4 regions of the Pseudomonas sp. BP01 genome follow, and region 2 is predicted to be linked to each of the others. Evidence: riboswitches for the same ligand, from Rfam matches in the RefSeq annotation. Region 2 holds a riboswitch; each other region holds the start of a gene.
What was found. A riboswitch is a leader RNA that binds a small molecule or an ion and turns the genes downstream of it on or off. The one in region 2 is predicted to bind cobalamin.

Region 1 (4,184 bases), on a different contig from region 2:
GGCCTGGAGCACCGCTGGGAGCGCTTCCGGACCTTTGCCGGCGACCCCATCGCCTACAGCGTCGGGCCCTACACCTACCCGGCCACCCTGGCGGACGGGCGCCCCAACCCGCTTTATGCGCTGGCCAACGGCCAGACCGCCGTGGGCGCCCAGGCTGCGCTGACCATCCGCCCGGAAGACGAGGCCGATGTGAAACGCAACAACTATGCCGCCTACATCGACCTCGGCCTGGACCTGACCCCGCGCTGGTACCTGGGCGCCGCCGCGCGCGTCGAGCACTACGACGACGACTCGGGCAACACCGCCAGCTTCAAGCTCAATTCACGCTATGAACTGAGCGAAACCGTGGCGGTACGCGGCACCCTGGGCAGCGGGTTCCGCGCACCGTCGCTGACCCAGAGCGGCTACACCGTCAGCGACAACCGCACCGCGCTGGACGCCGACGGCAATGTGGTGCCGGCCTTGCGCCGCACCGTGGCGCCCGGCAGTGCCGCCGCGCTGGCATTCGGCGGCGAGAAGCTCGACCCGGAGAAGTCCCGCAACGCTGGCCTTGGCCTGACCTGGCAACCGGCGCGCCGCACCAGCGTTACCCTGGACACCTACCTGATCGACATTGACGACCGCATCCTGCTCACCGAAAACCTCTACGACCGGCAGAACGGTGCCGGTGCCATTGGCGACATCCTCGAATCGCTGGGCCTGGCGCGCACCACCTGGATCAACTACTACACCAATGCCTTCGACACCCGCACCCGCGGCCTCGACCTGGTGGGTGACCACACCAGCGAGTTCGGTGCCTGGGGCGATGTGCGCTGGACCTTGGGCTTCAACTGGAACAAGACCACCGTGCGCGGCACCCGGGGTACGCCCGCAGCGCTGGCCGCTGCCGGTATCGACGTGGTCGGCCATGGCCGCGAAGGTGACCTGGTGGCAGCTTCGCCGAAGACCAAATGGGTATTGGGCAGCCAGTGGTTGCTGGGTAACTTCACCGGCACCTTGCAGACCACCCGCTACGGCAAGGTCGAAACCTGGCAGCAGAACCAGGCCCAGGACCGCACCTTTGGCGCCAAGTGGATCACCGACCTGGACCTGTCGTACCTGCTGTTCGACAGCCTGACCGTCAGTGTGGGTGGCACCAACATCTTCAATGTGCGGCCCGACAAGAACGGCGTTTACAACGCCAACGGCAACCAGGCGGCGTACGGCAACCCGCCGTTTCATCCAGGTGGCGGCTATTGGTACACCAAGCTGGCGTATGACTTCTGAAGCATCTGCACATTTGCTCCTGGCCTGTGGGAGCGGGTTCACCCGCGAAGAATCCAACCCGGTACTTGGCAATTGACGCAAACCCCGCCCCCATGCTCTCCTTATGCCTCACGTTCAGGTGCCCCCACAGGGGGTGAAACGGGAAACCGGTGCGTCCCAGGCCCTCCAGCAGGGCCGGACAAGGCCGGTGCTGCCCCCGCAACGGTAAGCGAGTGAAGTGTCTGTACCACTGTGCCATGTAGTCCGGCATGGGAAGGTGACGCTTTCCAGGAGCCCTGCTCCTCCTCGCAAGCCCGGAGACCGGCCTGACGTTCATGAACACCCCGCGGTGGGCGGGCGCTGTTGCATTCCCCTGGGCGGCCACGCATCGGGGATGCCGCGCTTGCCCGTTGCCTACCAAAAGCAGAGGAACGCGTCATGCCCGTCACCAGCACCAAGCAACACAGCCTTGACACCCCCGTCACCCTCAACCAGCGCGTCGTCATCGCCCTCGGCGCCAGCCTGCTGGGCCTGTGCCTGGTGTACTTCGCCGGTTTCTCGCACATCGAGGCCGTGCACAACGCCGCCCACGACACCCGCCACAGCGCCGCCTTCCCCTGCCACTGAGTACGCCTGATGATCACGCGCATTGCCCGTACCGCGGGCTTCAGCGGGCTGCTTGCGGCCCTGCTGCTGACCCTGCTGCAAAGCTTCTGGGTTGCCCCGCTGATTCTTGAGGCGGAAACCTACGAATCATCGGCCCCGGCCGCACAGCACGAACATGGTGGCGAAGTGGCCGCCCATGAGCACAGCGCCGAAGCCTGGTCGCCGGAAGACGGTTGGCAGCGGGTGCTGTCCACCACCGGGGGCAATCTGGTGGTCGCAGTCGGCTTCGCCCTGATTCTCGCCGCCCTGTACAGCCTGCGCGAACCGCAGCGTGCCGGCACCGGTGCGCTGTGGGGCCTGGCCGGTTTTGCCGTGTTCTGCCTGGCCCCGACGTTGGGGTTGCCGCCGGAGCTGCCCGGCACTGCCGCCGCCGACCTGGGACAACGCCAGGCATGGTGGGTTGGCACGGCCAGCGCCACCGCCCTTGGCCTGGCCTTGCTGGTGTTCGCCCGGCACTGGTTGTTGAAGGCGCTGGGCGCCGTGTTGCTGGTAATCCCCCATGTGATTGGCGCCCCACAGCCCGAAGTGCATGAGAGCCTGGCCCCCGAAGCACTGGAAACCCAGTTCAAGATGGCCTCCTGGCTGACCAACGCTGCCTTCTGGGTAGCCTTGGGCCTGCTCAGTGCGTGGTTGTTCCGCCGCTCCAGCAAGGCCTGATGCCGGCGTTCTACGCCGGCTTCGGCTGCCGCCGGGGCTGCCCGGCGGATACCCTGCATACCCTGCTGCTCCAGGCCCTGGCTAGCCAGGGCCTTGCGCTTGCCGACCTGCACGGCATTGCCAGTATCAGCCTCAAGGCCGACGAAGCCGGCTTGCAGCAACTGGCCGAACGCCTTGGCTTGCCGTTGGTGCTGTACCATAGCGCGCAACTACAGGCCTTTGAGCCGCTGCTCAGCCACCGCTCTGCCACAGCCCATGCCCACAGCGGCTGCTGGGGCGTGGCCGAGAGCGCGGCGCTGGCCCTGGCCAGCCAGCAGCCTGGGAGCACAGCCCGGTTGCTGCTGACCCGCCAGGTACTGGGCCCGGCGACCCTCGCCCTGGCCTGCTGACCATTTCGCTTCTCTTTCCTGCAAGGATTTTCCATGACGGTGTACTTCATCGGTGCCGGCCCCGGCGACCCGGAACTGATAACGGTCAAGGGCCAACGGCTGATTCGCCAGTGCCCGGTGGTCATCTATGCCGGCTCGCTGGTACCCGCTGCCGTGCTCGAAGGCCACCAGGCCGAGACCGTGATCAACAGTGCCGAGCTGCACTTGGAGCAGATCATCGCCGCCATGCGCAGCGCGCACGAACAAGGCCAGGACGTGGCCCGGGTACATAGCGGCGACCCCAGCCTGTACGGCGCCATCGGTGAGCAGATCCGCCACCTGCAGGCGCTGGGCATCGATTACCAGATCATCCCTGGGGTCACCGCCACGGCGGCCAGCGCTGCGCTGCTCGGCTGCGAGCTGACCCTGCCCCAGGTAGCGCAGACGGTGATCCTCACCCGCTATGGCGACAGTTCACCCATGCCGCCTGGCGAGCAACTGGGCGACCTGGCGCGCCACGGCAGCACCTTGGCGATTCACCTGGGGGTCAAGCACCTCCCGCGGATTGTCGAAGAACTGATGCCGCACTACGGTGCGCACTGCCCTGTGGCGGTGGTACATCGTGCCACCTGGCCAGACCAGGATTGGGTGCGCGGCACCCTTGGCGATATCGTCGAACGCGTCGCAGCCAAGGATTTTCGCCGCACGGCGCTGATCCTGGTAGGCCACGTGCTAGGGGATACGCCATTCGCCGAGTCGGCCTTGTACCGTGCCGGGCATGCTCACTTATATCGCCCTGGCGACTGAGCATTGCCAGCATTGCCGCAGCCGTAGCAGACTCCGGGCTCCCGCCTGTGAACAGGAGTCACGCCCATGCTGGAATTACGCCCCAACTGTGAGTGCTGCGATACCGACCTGCCGGGCGACAGCCCCGATGCGCTCATCTGCTCCTTCGAATGCACCTTCTGCCGCGCCTGCGCCGATACCCGCTTCAACGGCCGCTGCCCGAACTGTGCCGGCCAGCTGGTGGCCCGCCCCACGCGGGTCGGCCAGGCGCTGGTCAATAACCCCGCTGCCACCCAACGTGTGAACAAAGCACACGCTGCTTGCGCCTGACTGCACACCTCAAACCAGGCATTGCCGCTTTGATAGGGTGATGTCTTTCCCAATGCTTGTAGGACTTTTCAACAACAAGCGCGCGGATTATCAACACTTCTATACTCGGCATTACCAAACCTCGGGATTGGT
Region 2 (4,184 bases):
AGGCTCTGGGCGCAAGGGCGCTGGTCAAGGTTGTCAAGGTCGTTGGTCACCCCGCCGAGCAGCTGGTGAATCAGTTGCGTGCCACTGCCCGGCAAATCGGCCAGCGGATAACCTTCGGCCTGCAGCGCCTGGAGAATGTTAAGTGCGGCAGCGGGCGTGTCCAGGCCGACGCCGTTGCCAATGCGGCCATCGCGGGTCGGGTAGTTGGCCAGCACCAGGGCGACGCGTTTCTGGGCATTGGGCAGGCGCGCCAGCTCGACCCAGCGGCGGGCCAGCTCGGCGACAAAGTCCATGCGCTCGGGGTGGGCGCGGTAGCACACCACATCGGACTGGCTGCGCTCGCTGCGCCAGGCCATGTCCTTGAAACTGACCGGGCGGGTAATGATGCGCCCGTCGAGTTCGGGCAAGGCGATGTGCATGGCCAGGTCGCGCGCGCCCAGTCCCTGTTCGCTGGCCTCCCAGCCGGGCTGGTTGTCCTGCGCGCAGATGGCCTGCAGCACCGGAATGTCGCGACGGAACGGGCGCAGGTTGGGCCGTTCGGGGCTGGACAGGGCAAACCCGGTGGTATTGACCAGCACTTCGGCACCGACCTCGTCCAGCCAGGCTTCGACCTGCTCCAGGCAGGCGCTTTCCTTGAGACTGGCCACGGCGATCGGCAACGGGTTCAAGCCAGCGGCCTGCAGGCGCTGGCAGAACACGTCGATGAATGCGGTGTTGGCCGCCTGCAAGTGGGAGCGGTAGAACAGCAGCGGCGCTACCGGGTAGTCCGGGTGCCAGTGCGGGTACCAGTCTTCCAGTGCCACACTACCCTTGGCCGGGTGATACACAGCGGTGCGCGGCAAGGGTTGCGGCTCGTCCCAGGCATAATCGCGGCCCAGCCACTGGTTGGCCAGGCACTTGTACAGGTTGATGGCATTGGCCTTGCCGCCCTGGCGCAAATAGTGCCAGAGGCGCTCGGCCTGCTCGCCACTGACGCTGCCCAGGCTGGTCAGTTCCGGGTCCGGGCGATCATCGCCCGGCACTAGAATCAGCTGCACGCCACGCGCAGCCAGCTCGACCAGTTGCTCGACGCCATAGCGCCAGTAACCGACGCCGCCGTGCAGCGACACCAGGATGACCTTGGCATGGCGCAGCACCTGGTCGACATAAAGGTCGACCGAAGCGTGGTTCTGCACCTGCATCGGGTTGGCCAGGCGCAGGCTGGGGAAATCCTCAGGCAGTTGCTCGGCGGTATCGGCGAGCAAGGCCAGGTGCGAATCGCCGCTGCAGAGAATCACCAGTTCGGCGGGTGTCTGGCCGAGGTCGGCAATACTGTCATCCGGCACGAAGCCGCCGGGCTGGGTCCGCAGCAGGTGCACGGGTCAGGCGCCCAAGGCCTGGCGCAGGCGCGCTTCCAGCTGGGCAGCGTCGAGGTCCTGGCCGATCAGCACCAGGCGGGTGATGCGCGGCTCGTCGGCACGCCAGGCGCGGTCGAAGTGCTTGTCGAAACGCGTACCCACGCCTTGTACCAGCAGGCGCATCGGCTTGCCCGGGATGGCAGCGAAGCCTTTGGCGCGCAGGATGCCGAACTCCACCACCAGCTGGGTCAATGCATCGAGCAGCAGGCTTTCGTCAGCCTCTGGCAGGTCGATGGAAATGGAATCGAAAGCGTCGTGATCATGGTCGTCATGATCATCGCCGTCGTGGTGCGAATCGTGGTGGGTGCGGCGGCCATCGATGTGCGCCTCGGACTCGGCGCCCACGCCCAACAGTACCTCCAGTGGCAGCTTGCCGCTGCTGGCCTCGACCACCTTGACTGCCGGCGGCAGTTCTTCGGCCACTTCGGCGCGGACCTTGGCCAGGCCTTCGGCGTCGATCAGGTCGGCCTTGTTCAGTACCACCAGGTCGGCGCTGGCCAGCTGATCGGCGAACAGTTCGTGCAGCGGTGATTCGTGGTCCAGGTTAGGGTCGAGCTTGCGCTGGGCATCCACCTGGTCGGGGTAGGCAGCGAAGGTGCCGGCAGCCACGGCCGGGCTATCGACCACGGTGATGACCGCGTCGACGGTGCAGGCGTTGCGGATTTCTGGCCACTGGAAGGCTTGCACCAGCGGTTTGGGCAGGGCCAGGCCGCTGGTTTCGATCAGGATGTGGTCCAGGTCGCCACGGCGTGCCACCAGCTCGCGCATGACCGGGAAGAACTCTTCCTGCACGGTGCAGCACAGGCAGCCGTTGGCCAGCTCATAAACGCGGCCGCTGGCTTCTTCTTCGGTGCAACCGATGCTGCACTGCTTGAGGATTTCACCGTCGATGCCCAGTTCGCCGAATTCGTTGACGATGACCGCAATGCGGCGGCCCTGGGCGTTGTCGAGCATGTGGCGCAGCAAGGTGGTCTTGCCCGAGCCGAGGAAGCCGGTGACGATGGTAACGGGGAGCTTGGCCAGTGTTTTCATGTCGCATTGCCCTTGGCAGAGTGGCGCGGGCATGCAGGACGAGAGCCGCGGGCCAGGTTGGCCGGGCTTGTTCGCCACCGGATCACCCCGCCCGGTTGAAAGTCGAAAACGTTGCGAGGCAGGTCTCCTGGCTTGCACCGTTCCAGTGCGCTGTTCAGTTGAACGGCGGGCTGGCGGGATGACGCCTTCCCGCGCGTTGGCGCAGTGGCTCTGTCGATCCGTTGTCGGTGCTTACAGTTGCGGGGGCAGCCGCGGCTTGTACCGCGTTCCCGTCTTAGCTTCGGCCTGGCCGAAGAACCTCGAAGTGGCAAGGCTACGCAGTGGCTGGCGGGTGGTCAACCATTGCGGGGGGCTTGCCGACAACTCTTGACACCACTGCGGTACAGTGGCGACTTTGCCCACTGTCAAGGACGCCCCATGCCCCTCGCCCCCGCCATCCCGGTACTGCGCATCTTCTCGGTCGACAAGGCCAGGGAGTTCTACATGGATTTCCTCGGTTTCAGCCTGGACTGGGAGCACCGCTTCAGCCCGGACCTGCCGTTGTACATGCAGATTCACCGCGATGGCCTGATCCTGCACCTTACCGAGCACCATGGCGATGCCTGCCCCGGCTCTACAGTGTTCGCCCGCCTCGACGACTTGCGGGCGCTGGAGCATGAACTGCAAGGCAAACAGTACGGTTACGCCTGGCCCGAAGCCGAGCGCCTGGACTGGGGCCTGCAGATGCAGGTATGCGACCCGTTCGGCAACCGCCTGCGCTTCTGCCAGCAGATCGATGACGAGGCCAACCTGTGAAGGCGCTGGGCAAACGCGAAATGGCCCGCCTGGAGCGGGAGTTGGTAGCGTGCCTGACGGACGCCTGTGAAACCGCCAAGGCAGAAATCGTCGGCTTCACCTGGCTTACCCATCGTCTCGATCCCGAGCATTTTCCGGCCAGCCTGCGTATTACTTGGGTGTTTGAACAAGAGGCCGACAAAGTCGCTGCTGTGGCGGGTGAAGCAAAGGCACGCATGCTTGCGCTGACCCGTCAGGCGTTGGACCACGCCGGCATACAACTGGATCACCCGGCCTGGCATGTACGGTTTGACAGCGAAGAGGCCTGCGAACAGAGCCACGGAGGCGACTGGGCCAAGCGCTTGACGGGGCGCTGAGCCCAGGGCCAGACAAGCTCGGGCGCCGCTCGCGCGGCGCATCGCCGGCAAGCCAGCTCCCACCCTGACCGCGCCGGCCTGACGCCATGCGCAGTACCTGTAGCTCCACCCTGACCACGCCGGCCTGCCGCCATGCGCAGTACCTGTGGGAGCTGGCTTGCCGGCGATGAGGCCAGTGCAGGAAACCCATACACGGCGGGCGGTACTTTACCCGCCCCCGACGGGCCGTTAGGCTACGCACTCCCCCATCACGAGGTGTTCGTCCAATGCGCCATTGATGCCGCCGTCCATTCGACGGCCAGTCTTCAGCCTCCGGTTTGCTCCGGAGATGTCGCGGCATTTGTGGAGTTGTGCATGACGAACACGTCGATCCTGACGCTGGACAGCGTCTCCTTGGCCTTGCCTGATGGCCGGCTACTGTTTACCGACCTTAACGAAACCTTCGACCAACGGCGTACCGGCCTGGTCGGGCGCAATGGCGTGGGCAAGAGCCTGCTAGGGCAGGTTCTTGCCGGCCAGCGTGCACCGAGCAGCGGCCAGTGCAGGCGCCGGGGGCCTGTCCATCTGCTGAACCAGCAGGTAATCGAGCGCAGCACCACGCTTG
Region 3 (4,184 bases), on a different contig from region 2:
GCGGCCGTTGTCCAGCACCGCGACGCGGTCGCAGGTGAGTGCCTGGTTGAGATCGTGCAGCGCCACCAGCGTGGTCACGGGCAGGGCTTGAACCTGCTGCAGCAGGCTAAGCTGGTGCTGGATGTCCAGGTGGTTGGTGGGCTCGTCCAGCAACAGTACCTGTGGCCGTTGCGCCAAGGCGCGGGCGATGTGCACCCGCTGGCGCTCGCCACCCGATAGCGAACCCCACAGGCGTGCGCGCAGGTGCAGGGCGTCGAGGTCAGCCAGGGCCTGCTCGACGATGGCACGGTCCTCCCCAGAGAACGGTGCCAGTGCCGACAACCAGGGCGTACGGCCCAGGGCAACGGCATCGAACACCCTGATTGCATCGAGGGTGTCGGCCTGCTGCTCGACCAGTGCCAGGGCCTGCGCAACACGGCGGCGGGGCAGCTGTGCCAGCGGTTCGCCTAGCAGTTGCACGCTGCCGCTGGCCGGCTTGCGCAGCCCGGCCAGCAGCTTGAGCAGTGAGGATTTGCCGGAGCCGTTGGGGCCGACAATGCCCAGGGTTTCACCTGCCACAACGTGCAGGTCGATATCGCGCAGCACGGTATTGCCGGCCAGTTGCAGCCCCAGGCCCTGGCAGCTCAGTGGCCCAAGCTGTACAGCGGTCATGACCGTCATGAGTGCCCTCGGCGGATGACCAGAATCAGCGCGAACACCGGTGCACCGATCAGTGCGGTAACCACGCCCACGGGAATCACCTGGCCTGTAATCAAGGTGCGCGAAAGTACGTCGGCGGCAATCAGGAACAGTGCACCGCCCAGTGCGCTGGCGGGCAACAGACGGCTGTGCCCAGGGCCGAGCAGCAGGCGCAGGGCATGCGGGATTACCAGCCCGACAAAGCCGATGGCGCCGACGATGGACACCATCACAGCCGTGACCAGTGCCGTGCAGCTGATCAGCAGTAACTGGGTGCGCCGCACCGGGATGCCCAGCGATGCCGCCGAATCGGCGCCGAAGGTGAAGGCGTCCAGCGCGCGGCGGTGCAACAGGCACACCACCAGGCCGAACAGCGCCACCGGCACAGCCAGCCACACGGAAGGCCAACGCACGCCGCTGAGATTGCCCAGTAGCCAGAACAGGATGCCGCGTGCCTGTTCGGCGGTGGCCGACTTGGTGATGAGAAAGGCGGTGAGGGCGGTGAACAGTTGCGAGCCGGCGATACCGGCGAGGATCACCTGCGCGTTATTGCTGCCTGGGCCGGCCGCACGGGCCAGGAGCAGCACCAGGGCGAACGCTGCCAACGCACCGATGAAAGCGCCCCCGGACATGCTCAGCGCCAGGCTACCGAGGCCCAGCAGGCCGACCAGCACTGCACCGGTCGAGGCGCCGGCCGACAAGCCCAGCAGGTACGGCTCGGCCAGCGGGTTGCGCAGCAGCGCCTGGAGCACCACGCCGCAGGTGGCCAGGCCGGCACCGCAGGCTGCCGCGACCAGGGTGCGTGTCAGGCGGTAGTTCCAGACGATGCCGGCGTCGATCGGGTCAACCGGGTAGCCGGCCTGCCACAGGTGGTTGGCCAGCACCTGGCCGACCACGCTGGGTGACAGGTTGGTCTCACCGATGGCAGTGCCGGCCAGCAAGGCGGCCAACAGTGCCGCCAAGGCGATTGCGATGCAGGGTAACAGGCGAATCATCACTGGGCCGCTTTACCGCTGGCGAAGGCTGCCGACAGGGTTTGCAGGCCACGGAACAGGCGGATGCCGGCCTGCATGGCGTCGGCGTCGAGGACGATGATGCGGTTGTGCTTCACCGCGTCCATGTTGCGGGTTACCGGGTCGTTGCGCAGGAATTCCAGTTTTTTCTGGTAGTCGTCGGCGGGGAAACGGCGGCGGTCCATGCGGGCGATGATCAGCCAGGTGGGGTTGGCCTTGGCCAGGGTTTCCCAGCCTACGGTAGGCCACTCCTCGGTGGACTCGACCACATTGCGCACGCCCAGCGTGCGCAGCATGAAGTCAGCGACCCCTTGACGGCCCGCCACGTAAGGGTCGATGTCGAGGTCGGCGCTGGAGAACCAGAACAGTGCCGAAGTGGTGGACAGGTCCTTGCCGGTCAGTTGTGCCTTGGCGCTGTCCAGGCGGCCTTTCAGCTCGGCGTTCAACGCAATGCCGCGGTCCTGCACATCAAAGATCTCGGCCAGCTGGCTGACACTCTTGTAGATGCTGCTGACCTGAAACGCCTGCAGGCGGGTGCCGTCGGCGCCGACCAGGTTGTCCTTGCCTTCGCAGTCCGACGGCAGCAGGTAGGTGGGGATCTTCAGTTCATCGAACTGCTCGCGGGTGCCGACCACACCCTGGGCGCCGACCATCCATTCGAACTGCACCGTCACCAGCTGCGGGCGCTTGCCGACCACGGCCTCGAAGCTGGGGTCATTGTCGGCCAGGCGCGGCACCTTGTCGTTCTGCGCCTGGTACTCGGGCAGCACGTTGTTGAACCACAGCGAAGTGCCCGCCAGCTTGTCGCCAAGCCCGAGTGCGTAGAGCATCTCGGTGCCGGCCTGGCCGATGGTGACGGCGCGCTGCGGCGCCTGGGCGAAAGTTTGCGGTTTGCCGCAGTTCTCGACCGTGAGCGGGTAGTGGGTGGCAGCGGCCTGGGCCAGGCCAGTAAGGCCAAGGCCGGCGAGCAGGGTGGCGAAACGGGGCAGCATGCTGGGCGATCTCCTATCGGACAGTTCGGGTCAGGAACGCACGGACAGGCATCGCCGAGCCCCGCCGATGGCAGGGGCAACACTGATGGCCAATCCCGGACACCCCGCCGGTTGGTAAATGTAGGCCGGCAGGTCTCCTGACTGGTGCGTCATGGCCCGGCTCCGGCCTTCCCGGGTGTGTGGCCCAGTGGCATCGATGGAGCAGGCTCGGCACCTACAGTTGCGGGGGCAGTTCCGTTTGGCCCGTATTGGCGGGCCTGGGATTCCCTATTAATTCCGTGGTGGAAACCGGCGGCCCGCATGGTAGACCATCGCGCCGCCGGGTGAAAACGCTTTTCAGAAGTACTTCAGCCAGGTGATGTCGCGGCGGCGCGCTTTCAAGCGGGCGAAACCGCGCACCGGCAGGTACAGCGAAACCGCAAGCGCCGCTGCACCCAGCCACACCGCTGCGATGCCGTCGAAACCGAAATAGTCGCCATGGTTGAGGCCGAACAGCGCCACGCAGGCCAGGTACAGCAGCTTCAGCACGTACAGGTGCAACAGGTAGAAGAACATCGGTGCTGCGCCAAACACTGCCAGCGCGCTGATCCACCGAGCCTGGCCGGCGCGCTCGAAGGCGCGCAGCAACAGCAGGCCGCAGCCCAGGGTCAGGGCCAGGAACAGCAGTGACGGTGGGTATTTGGTGATGTTGAAGAAGCTCATCACGGTTTCGGTGAGGCTCGGGTAACCGCTCCACGGCGCCTCGCCATAGCCGTTGAACAGGCGCAACACGACAAAGCCGAGCAATGCGATCAGCCCAGTCAGCAGCAGGCGCTGCTGGCGTTGGCCGGCCAGGCTGCCACGGGCGAACCAGGGCCCCAGCCCATAACCCAGGGCGATGACGCCGATCCAAGGCAGCACCGGGTAAGACGTGCGCAGGCGCAGGTTTTCGGAGAACTCAAGCCAGCCACGGTCGTGCAGGATGGCCCATGGCACGTGCAGGGCAGACTCCACGCCAAAGTGCAGGCCGTCGAGCAGGTTGTGGCCGGCGACAATGGCTGCGCCCAGGGCGAGCAGGGCCGCACGTGGTAGCCATACCAGCAGTGACAGGGCGATCATGCTGACGCCGATGGCCCAGATGACTTGCAGGTAGATGACGCTAGGGGGCAGCTGGAAGGTCCAGGCGAAGTTGACCAGGGTGAATTCCAGCACCACCAGGAACAGCCCCCGCTTGAACAGGAACGCCGAAACATCGCCACGGCCCTGGTGTTTTTCGCCATACAGCCAGGCCGACAGGCCGGTCAGCAGGACGAACACTGGCGCACACAGGTGGGCCAGGGTGCGGCTGAAGAACAGCGAAGGCTCTGTGGCGTCGATGGTCATCGGGTCGCTGACCTGGCGGTGCAGGTAGAACGTTTCGCGGACGTGGTCCAGAAGCATGAACAGAATCACCAGGCCGCGCAGGGCATCGATGCTCTGCAGGCGCTGGGTGATCAAGGAGGGCGTGGCGCTGGCGCTTGTC
Region 4 (4,184 bases), on a different contig from region 2:
AGCCCTCGGCGTAGCGGTGGCGATGAACGCCGGTGCGGCGCTGGTGTACTCGGCGCGGGCCATGGATGCAGTAGGCAAGGCCAACGGCTAGGCACAAACGGCGTCGTCGCCCTTGCGCGAAGGCGCCGCGCCCCACAGACTTGGCGGCCCAGCCCTTGCAGGAACCCGCATGATCCACATTCGCCCCATGACAGCCGAAGACTTCGAGCGCTTCTGGCCCACCTTCCAAGCCATCGTCCAGGCCTGTGAAACCTACGCATTCGACCCAGCCCTGAGCTTCGATCAGGCACGCCAGCTGTGGCTGGAGCTGCCATTGCACACGCTGCTGGCCGAAGAGGATGGCGAGCTGCTGGGTTCTTATTACCTGAAGGCCAATGCCGCCGGGCCTGGCGGGCACGTGGGCAATTGCGGCTACATGGTGTGCGAACAGGCACGTGGCCGGGGCGTGGCGCGCCTGATGTGCGAGCACTCGCAGAAGCTGGCACGCCAGGAGGGCTTTCTGGCCCTGCAGTTCAACTCGGTAGTGGCCAGCAATGAAGTCGCGGTGGCACTGTGGCACAAGCTGGGCTTCGAAACGGTCGGGCGCTTGCCCAAGGCTTATCGCCATGCCCGCCTGGGGCTGGTGGACTGCCTGGTGATGTACAAATGGCTGGCGGATGAGCCGGTGGTAGAGAAACCACCGCTGCTGATCGGGCGCAAGAACATCGAGGCGCGGGTGTCGCGCCGTCGCGGGCGCTGACCTTCTCTCGCAGGTTCGGCCCCTTCGCGGGCTTGCCCGCTCCCACCAGTACTGCGCAGTACCTAAAGGCTGTGCGGTCCCTGTGGGAGCGGGTTCACCCGCGAAGAGGCCGGGCCTGCTAAACGCTCAGTTTCAGAAGGCCAAGCCCACCTTCACCCCAAACTCGTCACGCTTGAGCTTGGTGTTGTCTGCCACTGGCGAATCTTCGTCCAGCTTGTATTCGGTGCGGGTGTAGTAAACCCCGGCCTGCACCGGCATATCACCCTGCTGGTTCATCAGCAACGTCACTTCGGCGTACGGGTTGGTACGGTCTTTCAGGTCGACCGTGTCGCTGCCAAAGTCGTCCACTTTCAGCCGCGCGCGGCCGTCCAGGGTATGGCGCGCGCCCACTTCCACCCGCAGGGTCGAGGCGTCGAACTGGTGGTTGTAGCCCAGCGCCGCCTTGGCAAAGGGCGATTTCACGGTGAGCTTGGTATCGAGGTCGTTGATTTCCGGCTCGAAGCGCGACCAGCTGTAACCGCCGCCCACGGTCACGTCGACAAAGTTGCGAGCGTCCAGCGCCGCACGCCAGCCAAGGTCAAGGTCGGCCTGGGCCTCCTTGAGCTTGTTGTCGTTCTTCTTGCCGAATTTGGCTTCGGCGCCGAGCTGGTAGATGAAACCGGATTCGGCTGTCAGCTTGTTGCCGAAGGTAGCGAACACACCACCCTGGCCCATGTGTTCCTTGTCGCTTTCACTGCCACCTTCGAACTTGAACTTGTCGTAGGCGCCCTGCAGACCGATGGTGAACAGCGGGTCGGTGCTGGGTGCGGCGGTGGCGGCCAGCGGTGCGGCGATCAGGGCGAGCAGGCAGGTGTGGCGCAACAGATGACGAGCAGGCATGCGTAAAGTCTCCATGACTTGATAACGAAAGACGAACGTGCGGTTCGAGACAAACGCCAGCCGGAAAGTTCGAAAAAAAGTCAATAAAAGCGCGCAACCTTGTGTTTTATCGCAGTATTCGTGGCGCACCAACATTTGACGCCCCAGCATTTCAGTGGTCAGATGCGCGCCAGTTTCAGGTGCCCTTCGCCGCCGCGCGCAGGGTGAAACGGGAAGCCGGTGCGTCGTGTAACCCACGACAAGTCCGGCGCTGCCCCCGCAACGGTAAGCGAGCGACCCCTTCGAGATACCACTGTGCACATGCATGGGAAGGTGAAGGTGTCATGCCCCTCGCAAGCCCGGAGACCGGCCTGGAGCTTCACTTGGCAACCCGCGGTGGGCGGGCGCAGGCCGGAGTCCGTGCGCGCGCCTGCCTGCATGGTTCGCCTTTGCGTGTTTTCCACCGGGATCCATTCATTCCTGCAGCAGTGGAACGACATGTCCCGTATGTTCAAGCTTCACCCCCTGGCGGCCTGCCTGGCCGTCGCCCTACCCGCTCTGGCCGACGACCGTGACCAGCAGCAACCCCTGGCCTTGCCTTCCACGGCCATCACCGACACCCTCGACAGCCGCACCGTCGACCTGGCCACGCCGGCCCAGGCAGGCTCGCGCCTCGGCCTCAGTGCCCTGGAAACACCGGCCAGCACCAGCAGCATCAGCGCCGAGCAGATTCAGCAGCGCAACAACCTCACCGTGCAGGATGCCGTAACGCGGTCACCGGGCATCACCTTCGTCGGCTCCCCCGGCGATGGCGGCACAGGCCTGTCCGCCCGCGGCTTTGCCGGCCACAGTTCGGTGATGACCCTGTTCGACGGCGCACGCCTGTACACCGGTGCCGGCACCCAGACGTTTCCGGTGGACCCGTGGATGGTCGAGCGTATCGATGTGATTCGCGGCCCGGCTTCGGTACTGCATGGCGAAGGCGCCACCGGCGCGGTGATCAACGTGATCCCGAAAAAACCGTTTGCCGGCGAGGTGCGCAACCACCTGCGTCTGGGCTACGGGTCGTGGGACCGCCAGCAGCTGGGCCTGGACAGCGGCGGCAGTCTCAGCGAGCGCCTGAGCTATCGCCTCACCCTCAACCAGCAGGCCGGCAACGGCTGGGTCGACCGCACTACTTCGCGCAGCCTGGCCCTGAGTGCCGCGCTGCGCTTCGATGCCAGTGACGACCTCAGCTTGACCCTTGCCCACGACCGTGGCGATGCAGAGCCTGCCAGCTACTACGGCACCCCGCTGATCGACGGCCACTACCGCAGCAGCCTGCGCAAGAAAAACTACAACGTGCAGAACGACGTGCAGCACTACGTCGATGAGTGGACCCGGCTCACCACCGACTGGACGCTGAACGACCACGTCAGCGCCAGCAACCAGCTGTACTACATCAAGAGCCGCCGCCACTGGCGCAACGCCGAAGACTACAGCTGGGACGCCGAGCGCCAGCAATTGCAGCGCGGCAGCTACCTGGAAATCAAGCACAACCAGGAACAGTTCGGCGACCGCCAGTCCATCACCTTTGACCACAGCGTGTTCGGCCTGGCCAGCAAGACCGTGGTCGGCGCGGAATACAACAAGGTCCGCTTCAACGTCGACAGCAATGCGCCCTACAACGATGTGGGCGGTGATTTCATCGACCCGTGGCAACCAGAACCGGGCGGGTTCCACAGCGCCTCGCCACTGCGGCCGCAAACCTTGTCTAGCACCCACACCTTCGCCCTGTTCGCCGAAAACCGCTTGCAACTGAGCGACCGGCTGTCGCTGGTCACCGGCGTGCGCCGCGACCAGAACCACATCGACCGCACCAACCTGACCAACGACAGCCGCAGCGACCGCAGCCTGCAAGGTGGCAACTGGCGCGCCGGGCTGGTGTTCGCGGTCACCGACGACCTGTCGCTATACGGGCAGTACTCCACCAGCCAGGAGGGGGTCAACAACCTCATCAGCCTCAGCCCCACCCAGATGCACTATGACCTGACCGAGGCGAAGCAGACCGAGGTAGGCCTCAAGCAGCGTTTCTGGGAAGGCCGTGGCGAATGGACGCTGGCCGCCTACCACATCGTCAAGAAGAAGCTGCTGGTGGACGACCCGATCACCCACGAGAAGCAACAGGCTGGGCAGCAGACGTCCGACGGCCTTGAGGCAACACTGGAACTGGCATTGGCGCAGCAGTGGCAGGTGTCGGCCAACGCGTCGCTGGTGCGCGCCAGGTATGACGATTTCGACGAGATGGTCGGCGGCGTAGCGCAGGACCGTGCCGGCAACCGGCCGGCCAACGTGCCACGGCGTACCGCCAATCTGTGGCTGAGCAAAGGCTTCGGCCAGCAGGTAGAGGCCGGCATTGGTGCGCGCTACGTAGATGAGCGTTATGCCGATACCGCCAATACCCAGAGCGCCCCCGGGTACACCGTGGTCGATGCCAACATCGCCTGGCAGGTGCTGCCGGATGTGAAGTTGGGCTTGCAGTTGAACAACCTGTTTGATCGTGAATATGTGCAGTCGGCGTTCAGTGGGCAGCAGTGGTTGATGGGGA

Region 1: another riboswitch for cobalamin. It lies ahead of JOY50_RS23565 (CbtB domain-containing protein); the one in region 2 lies ahead of cobW (cobalamin biosynthesis protein CobW).
Region 3: another riboswitch for cobalamin. It lies ahead of JOY50_RS10455 (ABC transporter substrate-binding protein); the one in region 2 lies ahead of cobW (cobalamin biosynthesis protein CobW).
Region 4: another riboswitch for cobalamin. It lies ahead of JOY50_RS10445 (TonB-dependent siderophore receptor); the one in region 2 lies ahead of cobW (cobalamin biosynthesis protein CobW).

Annotation. Positions count from the first base shown of each region.
Region 1 is NZ_JAFBKA010000033.1:53,729-57,912, forward strand. It holds gene JOY50_RS23560 (TonB-dependent siderophore receptor) at 1-1,266, shown strand, start outside; cobalamin riboswitch at 1,366-1,590, shown strand; gene JOY50_RS23565 (CbtB domain-containing protein) at 1,684-1,872, shown strand; gene JOY50_RS23570 (CbtA family protein) at 1,882-2,568, shown strand; gene JOY50_RS23575 (cobalamin biosynthesis protein) at 2,568-2,957, shown strand; gene cobM (precorrin-4 C(11)-methyltransferase) at 2,991-3,743, shown strand; gene JOY50_RS23585 (DUF1272 domain-containing protein) at 3,810-4,052, shown strand.
Region 2 is NZ_JAFBKA010000004.1:191,552-195,735, reverse strand. It holds gene cobN (cobaltochelatase subunit CobN) at 1-1,358, opposite strand, end outside; gene cobW (cobalamin biosynthesis protein CobW) at 1,362-2,429, opposite strand; cobalamin riboswitch at 2,529-2,746, opposite strand; gene JOY50_RS06020 (glyoxalase superfamily protein) at 2,847-3,224, shown strand; gene JOY50_RS06015 (hypothetical protein) at 3,221-3,580, shown strand; gene JOY50_RS06010 (ATP-binding cassette domain-containing protein) at 3,935-4,184, shown strand, end outside.
Region 3 is NZ_JAFBKA010000009.1:101,558-105,741, reverse strand. It holds gene JOY50_RS10465 (ABC transporter ATP-binding protein) at 1-660, opposite strand, end outside; gene JOY50_RS10460 (iron ABC transporter permease) at 657-1,673, opposite strand; gene JOY50_RS10455 (ABC transporter substrate-binding protein) at 1,673-2,683, opposite strand; cobalamin riboswitch at 2,793-2,991, opposite strand; gene JOY50_RS10450 (DUF1624 domain-containing protein) at 3,020-4,184, opposite strand, start outside.
Region 4 is NZ_JAFBKA010000009.1:97,125-101,308, forward strand. It holds gene JOY50_RS10430 (carboxymuconolactone decarboxylase family protein) at 1-91, shown strand, start outside; gene JOY50_RS10435 (GNAT family N-acetyltransferase) at 170-739, shown strand; gene JOY50_RS10440 (outer membrane beta-barrel protein) at 872-1,618, opposite strand; cobalamin riboswitch at 1,779-1,987, shown strand; gene JOY50_RS10445 (TonB-dependent siderophore receptor) at 2,096-4,184, shown strand, end outside.